Regions from separate parts of the Ruegeria sp. BB5 genome, predicted to be linked through region 1. Evidence: riboswitches for the same ligand, from Rfam matches in the RefSeq annotation. Region 1 holds a riboswitch; each other region holds the start of a gene.
The links. A riboswitch is a leader RNA that binds a small molecule or an ion and turns the genes downstream of it on or off. The one in region 1 is predicted to bind cobalamin.
Positions count from the first base shown of each region.

Region 2: it holds a riboswitch for cobalamin, as region 1 does, so the genes downstream of both, ACR0DL_RS18290 (hypothetical protein) here and ACR0DL_RS07650 (DUF1636 family protein) in region 1, are expected to answer to the same signal.
Region 3: it holds a riboswitch for cobalamin, as region 1 does, so the genes downstream of both, ACR0DL_RS17555 (DUF1636 family protein) here and ACR0DL_RS07650 (DUF1636 family protein) in region 1, are expected to answer to the same signal.

Region 1 covers NZ_JBQFUX010000001.1:1,531,616-1,537,729, forward strand. The annotation lists gene ACR0DL_RS07640 (NAD(P)-dependent oxidoreductase) at 1-798, opposite strand, end outside; gene ACR0DL_RS07645 (LysR substrate-binding domain-containing protein) at 901-1,785, shown strand; cobalamin riboswitch at 1,858-2,066, shown strand; gene ACR0DL_RS07650 (DUF1636 family protein) at 2,150-2,539, shown strand; gene cobW (cobalamin biosynthesis protein CobW) at 2,536-3,591, shown strand; gene cobN (cobaltochelatase subunit CobN) at 3,595-6,114, shown strand, end outside.
Region 2 covers NZ_JBQFUX010000010.1:49,817-55,930, reverse strand. The annotation lists gene recR (recombination mediator RecR) at 1-393, opposite strand, end outside; gene ACR0DL_RS18305 (YbaB/EbfC family nucleoid-associated protein) at 458-802, opposite strand; gene ACR0DL_RS18300 (DNA polymerase III subunit gamma/tau) at 968-2,728, opposite strand; gene ACR0DL_RS18295 (protein-tyrosine phosphatase family protein) at 2,862-3,356, shown strand; gene ACR0DL_RS18290 (hypothetical protein) at 3,358-3,765, opposite strand; cobalamin riboswitch at 3,849-4,069, opposite strand; gene ACR0DL_RS18285 (alpha/beta hydrolase family protein) at 4,205-5,062, shown strand; RNA gene ffs (signal recognition particle sRNA small type) at 5,095-5,193, opposite strand; gene ACR0DL_RS18275 (bifunctional 2',3'-cyclic-nucleotide 2'-phosphodiesterase/3'-nucleotidase) at 5,233-6,114, opposite strand, start outside.
Region 3 covers NZ_JBQFUX010000009.1:65,950-72,063, reverse strand. The annotation lists gene ACR0DL_RS17570 (FecCD family ABC transporter permease) at 1-417, opposite strand, end outside; gene ACR0DL_RS17565 (ABC transporter substrate-binding protein) at 419-1,366, opposite strand; gene ACR0DL_RS17560 (ABC transporter ATP-binding protein) at 1,385-2,170, opposite strand; gene ACR0DL_RS17555 (DUF1636 family protein) at 2,167-2,523, opposite strand; cobalamin riboswitch at 2,626-2,832, opposite strand; gene ACR0DL_RS17550 (DUF6525 family protein) at 2,998-3,270, opposite strand; gene ACR0DL_RS17545 (DUF1826 domain-containing protein) at 3,267-3,902, opposite strand; gene ACR0DL_RS17540 (GTP-binding protein) at 3,899-5,110, opposite strand; gene ACR0DL_RS17535 (RrF2 family transcriptional regulator) at 5,215-5,619, shown strand; gene ACR0DL_RS17530 (polyamine ABC transporter substrate-binding protein) at 5,852-6,114, shown strand, end outside.

The DNA.
Region 1 (6,114 bases):
GGCGATACCGTCGTCGAAGATGCGGATCATTACCGGGTTGATTTCCAAGGGCACTCCGGCGCGGTCAGCGACGTCTTGGAACAGTCCGATGTCCTTTTTGACAAGGTCCATGGTGAAAGAGATATCGCGGGACCCGTTCAGAATGACTTGGCTTTCCGTTTCATGCACGAATGAAGTGCCCGACGAAATCTTTATCGCCTCATAAGTGGTGTTCAAATCCATCCCGGCCGCTTTGGCCGTTACCAGCGCTTCGGCACAGGTGATCAGGTTGGCCGTCGCCAGATAGTTGGTCAGAACTTTTAGGACCGAGGCTGAGCCCAACTCCCCCGTGTGCAGCACGCGCCGCCCCATCGTGGTTAAAAACGGCAGAATCCGCTCAAAGGTTTCGCGATCACATCCGGCGAAAATCGAGATATTGCCAGTAGCCGCCCGGTGGCACCCGCCCGAAACCGGGCAATCCACCGCCGCGCCTCCACGCTCGATCACCATGGCGCCCAGTCGTTTAACCTCGGCTTCGTCGGTGGTCGACATCTCCATCCAGATCTTGCCCGGCCCGACCTCGGGCAGCAAATCTTGCATCACTGCGTCCGAGGCCGCCGGGGACGGCAGGCAGGTTATAACGGCATCGCAGTCCCGCATCATCTGCGCCGGGCTTTCCGCGGCTTCGGCCCCCTTGGCCACAAACTCGGCCACCAAATCGGGGTTAAGGTCGTGAACCGTCAGGTCAATCCCGTTGCGCAGAAGCGAGCCGGACAGTTTGCCGCCCACATTTCCTAAACCGATAAATCCGACTTTCATGTTTCCCTCCTGACGGTCGTATTCGGGCCGAGTATCAGTGTTGTCTGTTAGAAACGAAAATGATTAATAATGCCAATTATGGTCAAAATAATTTGGTGATATATGGACCGCCTTCCAAACCCCACATGGTTGCGCAGCTTTGAAACCGCCGCGCGGCATCTGAATTTTACCACCACAGCAAAAGAGCTGGGCCTGACGCAGACGGCGGTCTCATTGCATATCCGGTCGCTTGAGGCCGAGCTTGGGCAAAAGCTGTTCACCCGGAATGCCCGGCGGTTGGAACTGACTGAGCTGGGGCAGTCTTATTCGTTGACTGTGCGGCGTGCGCTTGGTGACATCGCCCTGTCCACCAACAGCCTGTTCGGCCCTGCCTCTCGCCAGACCCTGACAATCCGTGCGGCGATATCGACAGCCACCTATTGGGTCGCGGCGGAACTGCCCGACTTTACCGCTCGCCACCCCGAGATCCCCGTACGCCTTGTCTCGCACATCTGGAATGACAGCGTGGCCCCCGGCGATGTGGATGTGGAAATCCGGTTGGGTTATGGCGATTGGCCCGGCGTTCAGTCCGAAAAGCTGACAGACGAAATGCTGGTACCGGTATGCCGGGCCGGGGACTCGCCCGCGACCCTGAACGTACTGCGGCAAGGCCCTCTGATTCATATCCTTGGATACGAAGACAACTGGGCGCGGTACTTTCAGGCCAACGGGCTCTCGCTTCCGGACCAGCCGCCCCGACATTCGGTGGACACCTCGGTCGCAGCACTGCAACTTGTGATGGCCGGGGCGGGCTATGCAACGGTTCTGGAACGGTTCGCCAGGAATGCGATCCGGCAGGCCGCGCCGATTGCAATTGCGGGCCCTGCGATTCCCTTTGCCCAGTCGCATTACCTGATCAGTACACAAGGCGCTGCGCAATCGACCGCTGCGGCAGGGTTGTTTTGCGCTTGGCTGCGCGAGAGGCTGGCCGCGCATGCCGCGGATTGACACAGGCTGGTCGCTTTTTCGGTTTGAACGATTTCACCATGCGCCTCGTGCTTGACAAGCCCCCTGCCCGTGCCGCATGTCGCATGCGTTGGTGTCCATCTTCGGATGGATGAAAAGGGAATGCGTCAGCGGGCAACCGTCAAACGCAGCCGCCCCCGCGACCGTGACCGGAGAGGGTGCCCAATGCCACTGGCCCGCAAGGCCGGGAAGGCGGGACATCTGCCGGGGCAAACGCCCCGACATCCGCAAGCCGGGAGACCTGCCAGCGCCCGAAGTTGAAACCGGACGGGGTGATCCGGTGTCGGGTCCATGTGCAGACGTGGCCCGCATGAAACCCCGTCCCCTGCAAAGAGGATTTGGGGGGATGAGAGACGTGACCGAGACTGCACCAGTCGAGCTGCTGGTCTGCACGACCTGTCGGCGTGGCCTGCCGATTGAAGACGATGCGCAACGTCCAGGTGCCCTGCTGCACAAAGCACTGGAAGACGCCGATTTGCCCGAAGGTATCGTGCTGAAGCCGGTCGAGTGCCTGTCAAATTGCGATCAGGGTTGCTCCATAGTGCTGCGCGGCGGACCAACCCGCTGGACCTTTGTGTACGAAAACCTGAACGAAACCGACCATGTCGACACCATCGTCGAAGGCGTCACCAAGTACCTCTCCGCCGAAGACGGTCTGGTCAAATGGCGCGAACGTCCCGAACATTTCCGCAAAAACTGTGCGGCCCGCATTCCCCCGATTGGAGCCCTGAAATGAGCAACCTCGAAAAACTCCCCGTCACTGTGATCACCGGCTTTCTGGGTTCGGGCAAAACCACGCTGGTCAAACATCTAATGCAGAACCCGCAGGGCAAGCGTCTGGCCGTTGTCGTCAATGAATTTGGCGATGTGGGTGTGGATGGCGACATTCTGAAATCCTGCGCCATTCCCGATTGCCCGGCGGAAAATATCATGGAACTGGCCAATGGCTGCATCTGCTGCACCGTGGCCGATGATTTCATTCCGACCATCGAGGCGCTGATGGCACTGGAGCCGCGCCCTGATCACATCCTGATCGAAACGTCCGGTCTGGCTCTGCCAAAGCCGCTGTTGAAAGCGTTTGACTGGCCCGATATCCGCTCGAAAATCACCGTGGATGGCGTGATCGCTCTGGCCGATGCCGAGGCTGTCGCCGCCGGTCGCTTCGCCCCGAATGTCGAGGCTGTGGACGCCCAGCGCCTGGCCGATGACTCGATCGACCACGAAACACCCCTGTCCGAGGTTTTCGAGGATCAAATTTCCTGCGCCGACATCATCCTGCTTACCAAGCCCGATCTGGCTGGTCCGGAAGGCGTGGCAAAGGCCAAAGAAGTGATCGCAGCCGAGGCTCCGCGCCCCCTGCCCGTCGTCGAAGTTGCCGAAGGCGCTGTGGACGTGCGCGTCGTACTGGGGCTTGAGGCTGCCGCCGAGGATGACATGGATGCACGCCCGTCGCACCACGATGGCCACCACGATCATGAACATGACGATTTCGAAAGCATTATCGTCGAGTTGCCGGAACAGACCGATCCGGCAGCACTGGTTGCTAATATCGAACGCTTGGCAAATGAGCTGAACATCCTGCGGGTCAAAGGTTACGCCGCTGTCCAAGGCAAACCGATGCGCTTGTTGGTCCAGGCGGTTGGCGCACGCGTGCGACATCAGTACGACCGCCCATGGGAACCCGGCGAAGAGCGCCGCTCGCGTCTGGTGGTGATTGCCGAACATGACGACATCAAAGAGGCCGCGATCCGCGAGATCCTCGTGGGTGTGACCGAGGCCGCCGAGTAAGCCATGCACGTCGTCTTCCGCGAAAGCCACGGGCTCGAGGAAACCGAGACCCCGACCGATCTGGGCCAAAGCCCGGCGGATCTGGTGGTGCTGTCCTTTTCGGACAGCGACCTCGGAGCTTTCGCGGCAGGCTGGCATCGCGGTGGCGGGGCTGAGGGGCGGATGCCCACGATGCGGTTGGCCAATCTGACGGCGTTGAAACACCCTCTGTCCGTCGACACCTACGTCGAACAAACTCTGGAAGGTGCGAGAGGCATCCTGATCCGCCTGATCGGCGGCGTGCCTTATTGGTCCTATGGCCTGCAGCAGGTTCTGGCGCTGGCGCAGGACAAGGGCATCGCGCTGGCTGTCCTGCCAGCGGATGGGCGCGAAGATACGCGGTTGGACGACTTTTCCACCCTACCCGTTTCAACCCTGCGGCGGCTGGCGCATCTGTGCGATACCGGCGGCGAAGTTGCAGCGCAGGCCGCGCTGGCACAGATGGCGCTGGCGGCGGGGCTTTATGCAGGCCCTGTGATGGGGGCCAAAACCATCCCCGAATGCGGCGCCTGGTGCCCGGATCGTGGCGTGATCCCAGTGGAAAAGGCGTTCACGGGCGATGCAAAACGCATTCTCGTGAGTTTCTACCGCGCTTACCTGACCTCGGCGGACACCGCCCCGGTCGCGGCCCTGATCCGTAACCTACGCGCGCGCGGGTTCGAGGCTGTGGGCCTGTTCGCGCCGTCGTTGAAAGCCCCAACCGCCGCCGAATGGTTGCGCGGAAATATCGTAGCAATGCAGCCGTCGGCCATCATCAACGCCACTTCATTCTCGGGCAAGGGCGCGTCTGGCACATCTCCGCTGGACGCGGCCAATGTCCCTGTGTTTCAGGTCGCTTTGTCAACTGCACGCCGCAAGGCCTGGGCCGAGGCGGAACGTGGCCTCTCGCCCGCCGACCTTGCCATGCATGTGGTGTTGCCCGAGGTGGACGGGCGGATTTCGGCGGGCATCGCCTCATTCAAAGAACCCGGGAAACGCGACCCACATCTGGAATACTCGCGATTTGCCCACCGGGCCGAAGATGAACGGATCGAAGCCATCATCGACCGGGTGACCGGGTGGCTGGCTTTGCATGACAAGCCCAAGGCCGATCAAACCCCAGTGCTGGTGCTGTCCACTTACCCTGGTAAGGCCTGGCAGATGGCCCATGCTGTGGGGCTGGACGCGCTGGCCTCTGCCGAGGCGATGTTGGCCGATCTGCAGGACGAAGGGTACGACACCGCCCCCGCCCAACCCATTACCGAAACCCTTATGGATGCAAGGGTATCGTGGCCGCTTGCGGATTATCTGGCGGCGCTGGCCGATCTGCCGGATGAATTGCGCAGGGACCTCGAAACCGTTTGGGGACGGCCCGAGGATGATCCAGCATTAGCAGACGGCGCTTTCAATTTCACCGCTTTGCGTCGTGGCAAGGCCCTGATCGCGCTGCAACCCGAACGCGGCACGCCCGAGTTGCGCGAGGATGATTACCACGACCTCTCACGCACCCCACGCCACGGCTATGTGGCCTTTTATCTGTGGCTGCGCAGAGGGTTGGGTGCGGATGCGCTGATCCATATCGGCGCGCATGGCACGCTGGAATGGCTGCCCGGCAAATCGGTCGCCCTGTCGGCGAATTGCTGGCCCGAGGCGCTGATCCGCGATCTGCCGGTGATCTACCCCTTCATCGTCAATGACCCCGGCGAGGCCGCGCAGGCCAAGCGCCGGATTGGGGCGGTCACGCTGGGTCATATCCCCCCCCCGATGAAGGAAAGCGGCACGCCCGACCGGATGGTGCGGCTGGAATCCCTGCTGGACGAGTTTTCGAACGCCGACGGGCTGGACCCCAAGCGCCGGGACCGCCTGCAAGAAGATATCCGCGATGAGGCGCAGGCCATCGGGTTGGAAAGCGATCTGGGTCTGGATCAGGCCACCTGCACCGCCGAGGCAATCACCCGCATCGACAGGTTTGTCTGTGATATCAAGGAAAGCCAGTTCGGTGACGGGTTGCACATCTTTGGTCGCACGCCTGAGGTCACCGGTAATTTCGACCCCGCTCCTTCCGCCCGTGCGGAACGCAGGGCTCTGCTTGACGTGCTGGCGGGAAAACGGATCGAGGCCGGACCGTCCGGTTCACCCTATCGTGGGCGGTCGGATGTGCTGCCTACCGGTCGGAACCTCTATACCACCGATCCGCGTTCGGTTCCTACCCGCGCCGCCTATACCCAAGGAGTGAAGCTGGCCGAAGAGCTGGTGCGGCGGCATTTGCAAGAGGAAGGTGATTATCCCAAGGGCCTGATCGTCGACTTATGGGGCTCGGCCACCATGCGCACGGCAGGCGAAGAATTCGCCATGGCGCTGCACCTGTTGGGCGTCAAGCCAGTCTGGGACAAGGGGTCCGAGCGAGTGTCAGGCATCGAAGTGCTGCCGATCACCGATCTCAGCCGCCCTCGCCTAGATGTGACCCTGCGCGTATCGGGCCTGTTCCGCGACGTGTTCCCGACG
Region 2 (6,114 bases), on a different contig from region 1:
CACGCGGTCCTTGAGGCGAGGAATGCGAAGTTCGTCCGGGCCGACCCCGTCCAGCGCCGACAATGTGCCGCCCAGAACGTGATAGCGGCCTTTGAAGACCCCGGCGCGTTCCATTGCCCACAGGTCGGCCACGTCTTCGACCACGCATAGCTCTCCGGTCGCGCGGTCCTCGCTGTCGCAGATGTCACAGATATCGGTGGTGCCGACGTTGCCGCAGTTCAGGCATTCGCGGGCGGTGATGGCAACCTGCTGCATGGCGTCCGACAGGGGTGTCAGCAGCAGGGCGCGCTTGCGGATCAGATGCAACACCGCGCGGCGGGCCGAGCGGGGGCCGAGGCCCGGCAGCTTGGCCATCAGATCAATCAGGTTGTCGATATCGCTGTTCGAACTCACCGAGGGTGCTCCTGCAAAGGGGCCGGGCAGGGGCGCCCGGCCGATGATCCGTCAGGAGGGGGTATCAGAACGGCAGCTTGATGTCTGCGGGCAGGCCCATGCTTTCGGTCAGCTTCGCCATTTCGGCCTGTGCGCGTTCAGTCGCTTTGGTTTGTGCGTCCTTGATGGCGGCCAGGATCAGGTCCTCGACCACTTCCTTGTCGTCGCCGTTAAAGATCGATGGGTCGATGTCCAGACCTTTCAGCTCACCTTTTGCGGTGGCGGTGGCCTTCACCAGTCCTGCACCGGATTCGCCAACGACCATCATGTTGTTCAGCTCTTCCTGCATGTCGGTCATCTTGGCCTGCAAGTCCTGCGCGGATTTCATCATCTTGGCCATGTCGCCCAGACCGCCGAGTCCTTTGAGCATCGGTATTCTCCTGTGTATCGCTTTGTCGCCTAAATACGGGCGGTACCCGTGTGGCACAAGGGGGTGGGGTTGCTCCCGCCCGTCGTCAAGGTCTTTGAAAGACCTTTCCTCCCGTTGGGCCCGTGGCGGGTGCGGGAGGATTTCGGGGGTGTGTGTTGAAGTGGCTCAGTCTTCCTCGAACGGGTCCCATTCGTCTTCGACCTCGGGCAGGGCTTCGGTTTCGACCTTGGCTGCGCGTTGCTCTGGCGTTTCGATGCTTTTGATCCGCGCCTTCGGGAACTGGGCCAGAACCGCCTGCACCAGCGGGTGTTCGCGGGCTTCTGCCTTCAATGCTTCCTCAGCCGCGTTTTCCTTTTCATAGATCGTCTCGCCACCGCCTTCGTTGACGACAGTGACGGCCCAGCGGTTACCGGTCCATCGCTGCAGGGCGGTTCCCAGACGTTGCGCCAACTGGGCCGAGGCACGCTGGGTCGGTTGGAATTCGATACGCCCGGGTTGATAGGCTGCAAGCCGCAAAGACCGCTTGACCTCATCCAGAAGCACGCCGTCCCGGTTTGCGCGGATCAGTTCGACCACATGATCGAAGGTCGGATAACGTGCCAGGGCGGCTTGTACATCCTGCGCCAACGCCGCGCTGGGAGCGCCGCTGCCCCCACCATGGGCGGGAGCTGAATAAGAAGATGACACCGGCACTTGCGTCTGAACCGCGGCATGCGATGGCGCCGGTATCCCGCCACCGGGTCCGCCATTTGGCGGTGGGGGCGTGTCTTGCAGACGTTTGATCAACTCTTCCGGGCTGGGCAGGTCTGCCACATGGGTCAGCCGGATCACTGCCATTTCAGCTGCCATCATGGCATTTGGGGCCGCCGAGACCTCTTCGAGCGCTTTAAGCAACATCTGCCACATCCGGGTCAGGACGCGCATCGGCAGGGCCTCGGCCATTTGTTGACCACGCGCGCGCTCGTCCGGCGAAACGGTGGGATCATTGGCTGCGTCTGGCGTGATTTTAACCACAGAGACCCAATGGGTGATCTCGGCCAGATCGCGTAGCACGGCCAGCGGATCGGCTCCTTCGGCATATTGCCCACCCAACTCGGTCAGTGCGCCTGCAGCGTCCCCGCGCAGGATCATGTCCATCAGGTCCAGTACCCGACCGCGATCAGCCAGGCCCAGCATCGCGCGGACCTGATCGGCGCTGGTTTCACCAGCACCGTGCGAGATCGCCTGATCCAGCAGCGAGGTCGCGTCCCGCGCCGAACCCTCGGCTGCACGGGTGATCAGCGCCAGCGCGTCATCCGCGATCTGAGCGTTTTCCGCCGCCGCAATCTTGCCGAGCAGGCTGATCATGTCCTCGGGTTCGATCCGACGCAGGTCGAACCGTTGGCAGCGCGACAGAACCGTCACTGGCACTTTACGAATCTCGGTGGTGGCGAAGATGAACTTCACATGCTCGGGCGGTTCTTCAAGCGTCTTGAGCAGCGCGTTGAACGCGCTGGTCGACAGCATGTGGACCTCGTCGATGATATAGATTTTGTAGCGCGCACTGGCGGCGCGATAGCGGACGCTGTCGATGATCTCGCGAATATCGTTCACACCGGTGCGGCTGGCGGCGTCCATCTCCATCACATCGACGTGGCGGCCTTCCATAATGGCCACGCAATGCTCGCATTGGCCGCAGGGTTCCGTGGTCGGCTTACCCTCGCCATCGGGGCCGATGCAGTTCATGCCCTTGGCGATGATCCGGGCCGTGGTGGTTTTGCCGGTACCGCGAATGCCGGTCATGATGAAGGCCTGCGCGATGCGGTCGGCCTCGAACGCGTTTTTCAGCGTGCGCACCATGGCATCCTGACCGACGAGATCGGCAAAAGTTTCCGGGCGGTATTTGCGGGCAAGAACCTGATAGGCGGGGCTGGGCGTGTCGTTCATATCTGCTCTGTCGGATTCGGGTTCCGATGCAGCGTAGAGACCCCCGCCGCCCGCGTCCACAGCAGGCTTGGGTGAATTTCGGTTTGCAGCACAATTTGCACGCCTTAGAAGCGAGTATCAGGGAGGGTCCGTAGTGAGCCAGTTCGCACTTCATTCAGTTCAGATTGGAAACGGCACCGTTGCCTTGTCGCCCCTTCCGGGGCGCGGTGGCGGGTATACGCGGGACTTGGGAATGATCCGCGACTGGCAGCCGGATCTTGTGATCTCGATGACCACCGAGGTCGAAATACTGCAAGAGGGCGCAAGTGGGCTTGGCGAAGACCTGCACGCACTCAATATCGCATGGGTGCATCTGCCGGTTGCGGATTTCGGTACGCCGCCTCCTGAGGTTGACGCGGCGTGGGGCAGTGTCAGCCCTGCGGCGACTGATATCCTGTCCTGCGGGGGGCGGGTGCTGGTGCATTGCCGGGGCGGCTGTGGCCGGTCCGGGATGATCGTGCTGCGCCTTATGGTCGAGCATGGCGAAGACCCCGAGACAGCGTTGGCCCGTTTGCGGGCGGTGCGGTCCTGCGCCGTCGAGACCGACGGCCAGATGGAATGGGCAGCCCTTGGGCGGACGCGCGGCTAGATCAGAGCGCCACCTGCCGCTCTGCCTGTGCCACCGGGTTGGGCGGGATCGCTGTGACCTCAAGCATGGCGCAGGGGGGGGTGGTTAGCATGCCTGCGGGGCGCATGGTCACATCCGGGCCGAACATCATATCTGCGTAAGCATCCAGCGACTCGAGGGGCGCATCCTCGCTTGTTCCACAAAAGACCCGGATCAGGTCTTTTTGAGCGCGAAACCGTGCGCTGCATCCTTGCGTGCAATAGGCCAGCTCAGTGCTGCCGTCGAACTCAAAATCAAACGTCGTCGCAGGAACGGCCGCGTCCATCGCCTGCACGATCGCGCGCGCCATCTGTGCCAGCGCCGGACAGGTTTTTCCGGTGCGTTGGCAAACGGTTGCGGAATACTGGTTCGTCTTTGTCTTCCAGATCATATTGCGCCCTCCGCGCGTGGAACGGGGGCATGGATCAGGTGTGACAGCGTGCTGACGACCTGCCCGGACACCCCGCCCGAGTTTCGGTTTCTTGTTCGATGGCAGGTCTCCTGACTTGCGGGTCGTTGCGTTGCCGACCTTCCCAGCCTTGCGGCCAGTGGTGTTTCGGCATTGCTCACCGCTTACAGTTGCGGGGGCAGTCGCGGCCTTGGTTCGTTCCGGTATTCCGGGCAGAACCGCACCGTGTTCCCTTTTCATCCCGCCCCGGGGACCGGGGACGAGAACCATCACCCAATCGCTAGCGGGTAGGGGTGACCTGAGTCAAGCCGCCTTTTGGTGGGGCAAAGTGGACGCGTGGTCATGCGGAAACAGGATTGACTTAGGGTGGCAAAAGATGCCGTTTGGGGTGGTGAACTAATCGGTTCAGATTGAGGGCGCCATGCTGGATACCGCACAAGCTGTTTTAACCGAGGATTTTCAGTTTCCTTCTGGTTCGACCCAACTGTCGGCTCGGCTGTACCTGCCGGTGGCCGAACCTGGGATCGCAGTGGTGATCCACAGCGCCACCGGAGTGCCGCGCGACTATTATCAGCACTTCGCACGCTGGTTGGCTGCGGAACATGGCATTGCCTGTCTGACCTATGATTACAGCGATTTCGGTCATTCGCAGAGCAGGCCATTGAAGTCAGCTCAGGCCACGATGGCGGATTGGGCGCTGATCGACATGCCTGCGGCTCGGGCCGAGATGCGCAGGCGATACCCCGACGCGCAGCACTGGAGCATCGGCCATTCCGTCGGCGGTATGCTGGGGCCGATTCAGCCCGATATTGATCAGATCGACCGCATGATCTGCGTCTGCGCCGGGCCGGTGACTGTGTCGGACCATCCCTGGCCTTATCGGGCGTTGGCTTTGCTGTTTTGGTACGGACACGCGCCCCTGGCCGTAAAAGCGCTGGGTTACCTGCCGGGCAAGGCACTGGGATTCGGATCGAACCTGCCTGCCAGTGTCTATTGGCAGTGGCGCCGCTGGTGTACTGCGCCGCGCAACTACCTGCCCGAAATCGGCGTGTCCTTGCCCGAGGCCCGCTGGGCACAGTCAGACACACCAGTGGATCTGTTCAGCTTTGAGGATGACGATCTGGTGCCAAAGAACGCGGTCTGGCGGCTGGCTGATCTGTACGGGCCCAACGCACGCCGCCATTTGTTGTCTCCGGCCGAGTTCGGACTGTCCGAGGTTGGCCATATCGGTGCCTTTGCCCGGCGCAATTCGGCTGTCTGGCCACGGTTGATTGCCTAGGCCTGTTCGCAACAATTCAATGTCGGGAGTTTAAGTGAGAGGTTGGACATCGACCCAAGCGGGGCTCGTTGTGGCTGCTTCCTTCCGGACCTGACCAGGTTGGCGAGGCGCTCGCCCGCGCCAACCTCTCGGGGTCTGATATAGGCAACGGGCGCAGGAAACACAACCCGTCAGAGCGTCAAACGGATCAGCAAAAAGCCCTCATCGTCTTCTCCGACGACGTGGGGGTCATATTCTTCAAGCTCGGCAATGTGAGTTTGTGCCTTCGGACCGGTTCTTAATAGCGCAGTCGCGCCCTGCATCGAGGCAAAGCCAAAAGGATAGGACGCATATTGCAAGGGATCTTGCGGCAGTGCGCCGGACAGATAGTCCTGCAAGACGCGCTGAACAGGCAGGTTCGGCAGCGCGATGGGCTCGGCCTGATCAACAAAGGGAAAGTGACCCCCGCCATTGGCACGGTAATTGTTCAGTGCGACGACGAACCGTTGATCGGCGGCCATCGGTTGGCCGTCAAAGCGAATGTTGCGAATGCGCCGGTTGACGGGGTCGATCAAGTGACCGCCAGCGTCGAACCGAGCCGGTTGAGAGAGATCAAATTGATAAGTAAGCCCCTGTATAATATCAAAATTATGCCCCGCCCTGTTGATGTCGACCAATGTGGTCTGATGTCCCGGCGTAATCTGGTTGAACACGCCTGCAGACATCTCAAGCCAGTCGCTGATCTGCTCTCCGGTGACAACTACCGCCTGCAGCTCATTGGGAAACGCATACATGTCGTTGACATGGCGCAGGCATATCTGGCCGGGCGGGACGTCGGTGAAAAACCGGGGGCCGGCACGCCCCCCGAACTTTGAAGGCGCGGTCGCGGACAGAACAGGAAAATCCGCAAATGACGTGTCCAGCAGATAGGGCCGCAGGGCTGCTGCCTGGGCCGCGGCGGTCAGAACCAAACCTCTGTCCGGGGCGCAAAAACTGAAATAGCTGTGCAAATGCTGATCGGTCTGGCCAACGGGTTGCGCCGTGCGCCGCCGGGTTTCCGAATGGCCCCGGGC
Region 3 (6,114 bases), on a different contig from region 1:
CGCCAGCACGATACCCGACGCTACAAGTCCTCCGCAGAACGCGGCCAGAGGTAAGGTCCAAAAGCCCAGAATATCCCCGGTCACTGTGATGACGAACACGGCACCTGCCGCCGCGCCCGAGGACAGGCCAAACAAAAACGGGTCGGCCAAGTCGTTGCGCGTCGTGGTTTGCAAAACCACACCGACAATGCCCAAACCAGCCCCGATCACGGCCGCGAACAAGGCGCGCGGCAGGCGCAGATCAAAGACGATCCGGTGCAGCGGTGACATCTCTCCTTCGCTCAGGCCCGTTCCCAGCAAGATCGCCGTGACCGTGTCCGCGACAGGGATGGATGTGGTGCCATAGATGGTGGACATCAGTAAGAGGGCGGCCAATACGGCCGCCCCCAGCACAAGTGTCAGGCCCAGTCGGCCCATATCAGTTGAGGCCTGGATGCATGGCCTGGGCCATTTTCGAAATCGCTTCGATATTTGCCGGTCCGGGGGTCAATTCCTCGTACCGCAGACCGATCCAGCGCTCGTTTTTCACGGCTTCGGTCTGTGACATCACTGGATGTTCCTGTAGAAACTTGAACGTGTCCGCAGCGCCATTGCCTGTCTGATAATCAAGCAGCACAAGGAATTCCGGGTTTGCGGCGGCGACCGCCTCCCACGAGGTTCGACCCCAGCTTGTTTCCATGTCGTGGGTCACGTTTTCACCACCCGCGGCAGCAATCATAGCATCGGGGATGGCGAACTTACCTGCGGTGAATGGCGCGTCCGCCGGGCCGTCCAGCAAGAAAACGCGGGGTTTCGCCAGGTCGGCAGTCTGCGCTTCGATCACTGAGAGTTCGTCTTTCCAGCCCGTGACCAGCGCCTCGGCCTTGTCTTCAACGTGCATGACCTGACCCAGGCGCAGGACGTCATTGAACAGCAGGTCCATGCTGGCTTCGGGGCGATCCTTGTCCAGATGCACACAGCTTTCGGTCAGGATCATGGTCTTGATACCAAAGGGCTCCAGCGTATCCGGGGTCACATCTCCGCCCGGCTTCATGCCGTAATACCAGCCAGCAAAGAACAGGTCGGGTTCCACGGCAACAAGGTTTTCGACCGTTGGGTATTTCGGTGCCAGTTCGGGGATGTCGCCGCGCAGGGTGTCGAATTCCGGGCTGGTTTTGTACCAGCCGGTGATGCCGGTCAGACCGACGATCTTGTTCTGCAGGCCCAACGCGAAGGCCATATCGGTCATGTTCATGTCATGCACAACCAGACGCTCGGGCTGGGCTTCGAACACCAGCGGCGCTCCGCAGTTGTCGACGGTGACCTCGTGGGCGGACGCGCCGCCTGCCATGGCTGTGACCAGCGCCACGGACCAGATGTGTTTCATTGGGGAATGTTCCTTGGTTTAGGTTGAGATTGTGGATTTTCGGATATCCAGCGCTGGAATCACGCGGCCTTCGTGGTGAAAACACAGGTATTCAACGCCAAAAGTATCGCGGACCCGCTGGGGGGTCAGCACTTCGGCCACGGGGCCAAATCCCGTCAGCCGCGTTGATTTCATCAGGGCCACGTGGGTGGCGAATTCCGGGATCATGACAAGATCATGGACAATCATCACAACCGTGATGCCGAGTTCGGCGATCAGAGACAGCATCCGACCCTTGGCATCTGGATCGAGATGGTTGGTTGGCTCATCCAGGAACAACAACGATGGGTTCTGTGCCAGTGCCCGGGCGATATGCGCGCGTTGACGTTCGCCCCCGGACAGTACCGCCATGCGCTTGTCTGCCAGCGCGCCAAGGTCGGTCAGCTCAAGGATTCTGTTAAGTTCTCTGGCATGTTCATCCGCCGAACGGTCGGCCCAGATCGGAATCTGGCCCATGGCAACATAGTCCCGCAACAACAGCCTGCCATCCGGTTGTTCTTGCTGGCCCACAACAGCGATCATGCGGGCGCGTTCCATTGCGGGCATATTTTTCAGGCTGCGTTCCTTGACCAATACATTGCCCAATACAATCTCAGCCGCCCCGCACAGAAGGTTCAAAAGCGTGGTTTTTCCCGCCCCATTTGGACCGGCAATTGCCAGTATCGCGCCCTCGGCCAATTCAAACGAGACACCTTGCAGAAGAACGTCACCATTGAGCGCATAGTATTCGAGATCACGCGCAACCAGAAAAGATGAGGTCGTCATGATGGCTCCCCCAATTGAATCCGAGGCAAACGAGAAAGGGTTTTTGTAAATAGTGGTTGCGGCCGGTCCGTCGCGTTGGTCCAACCGTCTGCGACGTTGCGGTACTGATGTGCGAATTCCGCCAGCGCGTCGAAATCTTCGGCAGTTTCAATATCGCCGAACAGGTAGTGTGCTTTGCCGACAGCCTGAAATCCGACGGCTGTTGGTCGCGCGCAGCCCGCCATGCAGGTAACGGTGCGCACTGCGAACCCGGTTGGCAACCTGCCGGTCAACGCATTGCGCATGACATCAACAGGCAATGCGCCGGTACAGGTCGAGCAGATCAGAAGGAAATGGTCAGGTGTTTCCGGCATAGTCCGCTCCGCTTAAAGCCAAGCGCGGACAGAAGGTGCCGATCATGTACACACGTTTCAGACGTGCCATCAAAGCCTCCTTCCAGGACGCCCCGCCCCGGGTTGGTTGAACATGTGATGGCAGGTCTCCTGACTTGCGGGTCGATGCTTGGCCATCCTTCCCGGCCCAATGACCAGTGGATTTTGGCGTCGCTCACCGCTTACAGTTGCGGGGGCAGTCACGGATTTGGCGCCAAAGTGGCGAACCGCACCGTATTCCCTTTTCATCCCTTGGGCGTACCATCGGGAACCATCTGGCCCTTGCTTGTCTTAGACTGGGGGCCATGTCAATCACGATTTGAAACAACAACTTTTCGATCGGAACTCAAACGCTCAGGGTTTCGAAGTCTGCCGCATGCGTTTTCGCTGTAAGTGCGACACCCAGTGCCGCATGGGTCGCGACAGCATACTGTGTTAGAGGTGGCATTTTTTCCTTCATGTTTGAGAATTTAATTTGAAAACAGTCGATTGCCGGTCACGCGCGAGCGTTCGGGCTTCGGCCTGGCTGAGTGACACGAGCGTTTCTTCTGATGAAAGCCCCTTGGCCCGCGATTTTGACCAGATGCGGCGCGCGGATACCGGTGACCATGGCAATGCCGCTTCTGACAACCACTGTCGCAACGGGGCTGGAAGGCCGTCAAACACATCCATCGGATCGGTTGATCGATGCTTGCGGCGCAAGCTGCATTGCCCGAGGTTACGTCTCATGCTTCGGTTTCCGGATTTTCCACTGGGTCCAAAACCAAGACGAGACGGGATTCACTGGTACCTTCGATTGGAGGCGAGCGATGCACCATCCCTGACGATGGTCGCTCGGGCCAGAGTGTTCCCCGTAGCAGGATCGGAGCGCCGGTCTGAACGGTAAACACAAGCGCGGGATCGTTTCCATCAGTCGAGGTGCCGTATTGTGTTCCAGTGCCACGATAGGTGCAGACCAACCGGGCGGTGACAGCATCGGTATGAAATTTACGGCAAGCATTGGTGGTGACAACATCCAGCCGCAGCCGCAGGAAGTTGGCGTTCATCAGCTCGCAGAACATGTCGGCCAGAGAAGTGATATCATCCTGAAGCCACGCTCTTTCAGTCCCGTTAGGCATACCGGAGATATCGCAGAGTTGCCCCACGGTCGTCTTAACGGCGCTTGGTGGAAGAATGACTCGCCCACTTGGCAAAGACTTGGGATCAAGTTGGTCAAGCCAGCTTTGCATATCCGGCGGGGTTCGCCGGCGCCAAATCAAAGCGGCACAGTTTGGCTGTGCAAAAGTGCGGAGTGCCGCCGGATCATCTGCGAAGCTCACACCGGTGACGTTGTCTTTCACGGGCTTTCTAACGAAGTTCATGCTGCATCCTCTGCCCGGCGCCAAATCGGGAAGGGGTCCGGCAGTTCCGGCAAATTGTCGGGCCCTGCCGCCGAAACTGCTGGAATAAGGCAATTGTCCAATCGTGCCTTCAAACTTTGCCAGTCGATCCCGGCACCGATGAAAACGATCTCTTGACGGCGGTCGCCCCACGGCTCTTGCCAGTGGGCCTGCATATAGGCGCGGGCGCTGTCATGTGCGGGGCGTCGCTCTTCGGGAACTGATGCCCACCAGGTGCCGAGTGGTTTGACGCTGGACAATGCGCCGGCGAGTGAAAATTCAGCCACCCAGTCGGGGCGTGTCGAAACCCAAAAGTGGCCTTTGGCCCGGATCACCCCTGGCAGATCACCGTTGAGAACGTCCAAAATGCGTTCGGGAACGAACGGAAGTCGCGCCCGGTAAACGTATGACGCAACCCCGTATTCCTCAGTCTCAGGCACGTGGTCGGCAAAGCCGTACAGTTCCTTTGCCCACATCGGGTGTTCATAGGCTTGCACGAAGTCAAACAAGCCGGTGTCCAGGATCTTTTCTGCGGCAACTTCCGAATGGTTGGTCTCGATGATCTCGGCATCTGCATTCAGACTGCGGATGATCTTGCGGGCCGCATCAACTTTTTCTGACCCCGCATCATCAACCTTGTTCAGGATCACCACATCAGAGAATTCTATTTGATCCGTAAGCAAGTGGACCAGAGTTCGCTCGTCTTCTTCTCCCATCGTTTCGCCTCGGTCTCGTAGGAAATCGTGGGACGAGAAATCGTTCAGCAAGTTCACCGCATCGACAACCGTTACCATGGTGTCGAGCCGCGCCACGTCCGACAAGCTGTCGCCCGCTTCATCCCGGAAATCGAAAGTTGCTGCCACAGGCAATGGTTCGGAAATGCCTGTGGATTCAATAAGCAGGTAGTCAAAACGTCCTTCCGCAGCGAGGCGCCGGACTTCCTCCAAAAGATCGTCCCGAAGGGTACAACAGATGCAGCCATTCGACATTTCTACCAGAGTTTCATCCGTCCGGCTGAGTTCGGTATCGGCCCGTACCAGATCGGCGTCGATATTCACCTCGGACATATCGTTGACGATGACCGCGACCCGACGCCCTTCGCGGTTGTTCAGGACTCGGTTCAAAAGGGTGGTCTTGCCCGCCCCTAAGAAGCCGGAAAGGACGGTGACAGGAAGTCGGGTATCTGACATGGGTTGCTCCGAATGGTGCCTTGAGAATCACGTAACTTACGCAGTTACTAGACGAATGCAACAGTTATTGTTACGTGTGATATCTGCTTGGAGAAGAACGACAAATGAAGCGCAATAGCCGCCTATCCCTCGCCCTGCACACGCTCGGCCACATGGCCGGAGATCCGAATCGTAAGCGTACATCTGCGGATATCGCCGAGCATTCAGGGACGAACCCGGTGGTGGTACGCCGCGTCTTGGGACGGCTTCGTGACGCGGGTCTGTTAACTTCGGAAAAAGGCCACGCAGGAGGGTGGAGTCTGGCACGCGAACCAGACAGCATAACCCTGGCGGATGTGTATCTTGCGTTGGACGAAAGTCTGATCGCCTCTGGCAGAGAAGACCATGCCCCCAAATGTTCAGTGGAACATGCGTTGCACCGTCGCGTTTCGAGTATCATGAAGGAGATCGAGCAAAGCCTAGTCGACCGTCTCGGCGAGACAACCATCTCCGAAGTCAGAGGCAAGTAATACCTGATCAAGTATCGCGGCAAGTTTCTCTTCATTCTCACCACATCGTTTGACGCTATGGGTGCAACATTCCTGTTGTTTAAGGGGCGCACCAACTGGGGTGGGGATACGTCCCTTGGTAAGGCTCAGCTTTAACTTCGGGCTTGTTGGATCTGCCTCATGACCATAAGACGGGTGGACCGCGTTTCTCACAGCCCACCGGGAACATGTTGCAAAGCCCTAGGAGTACACAATGAAATCAATATTGACGGCTGCGTCGATGACCTTGCTTTTCACAACCGCGCTGTACGCCGAGGAAAAGGTCTATGTTTACAATTGGGCTGACTATATCGACGAGTCTCTGCTGCAGAAATTCACCACCGAAACGGGGGTCGAAGTCGTCTACGATAACTTCGATTCCAATGACTTGCTTGAAACCAAAATGCTTGCAGGCAAGTCTGGTTATGACGTTGTGTTTCCCTCGGGCACGTTTTTGCAACGTCAGATAGAAGCCGG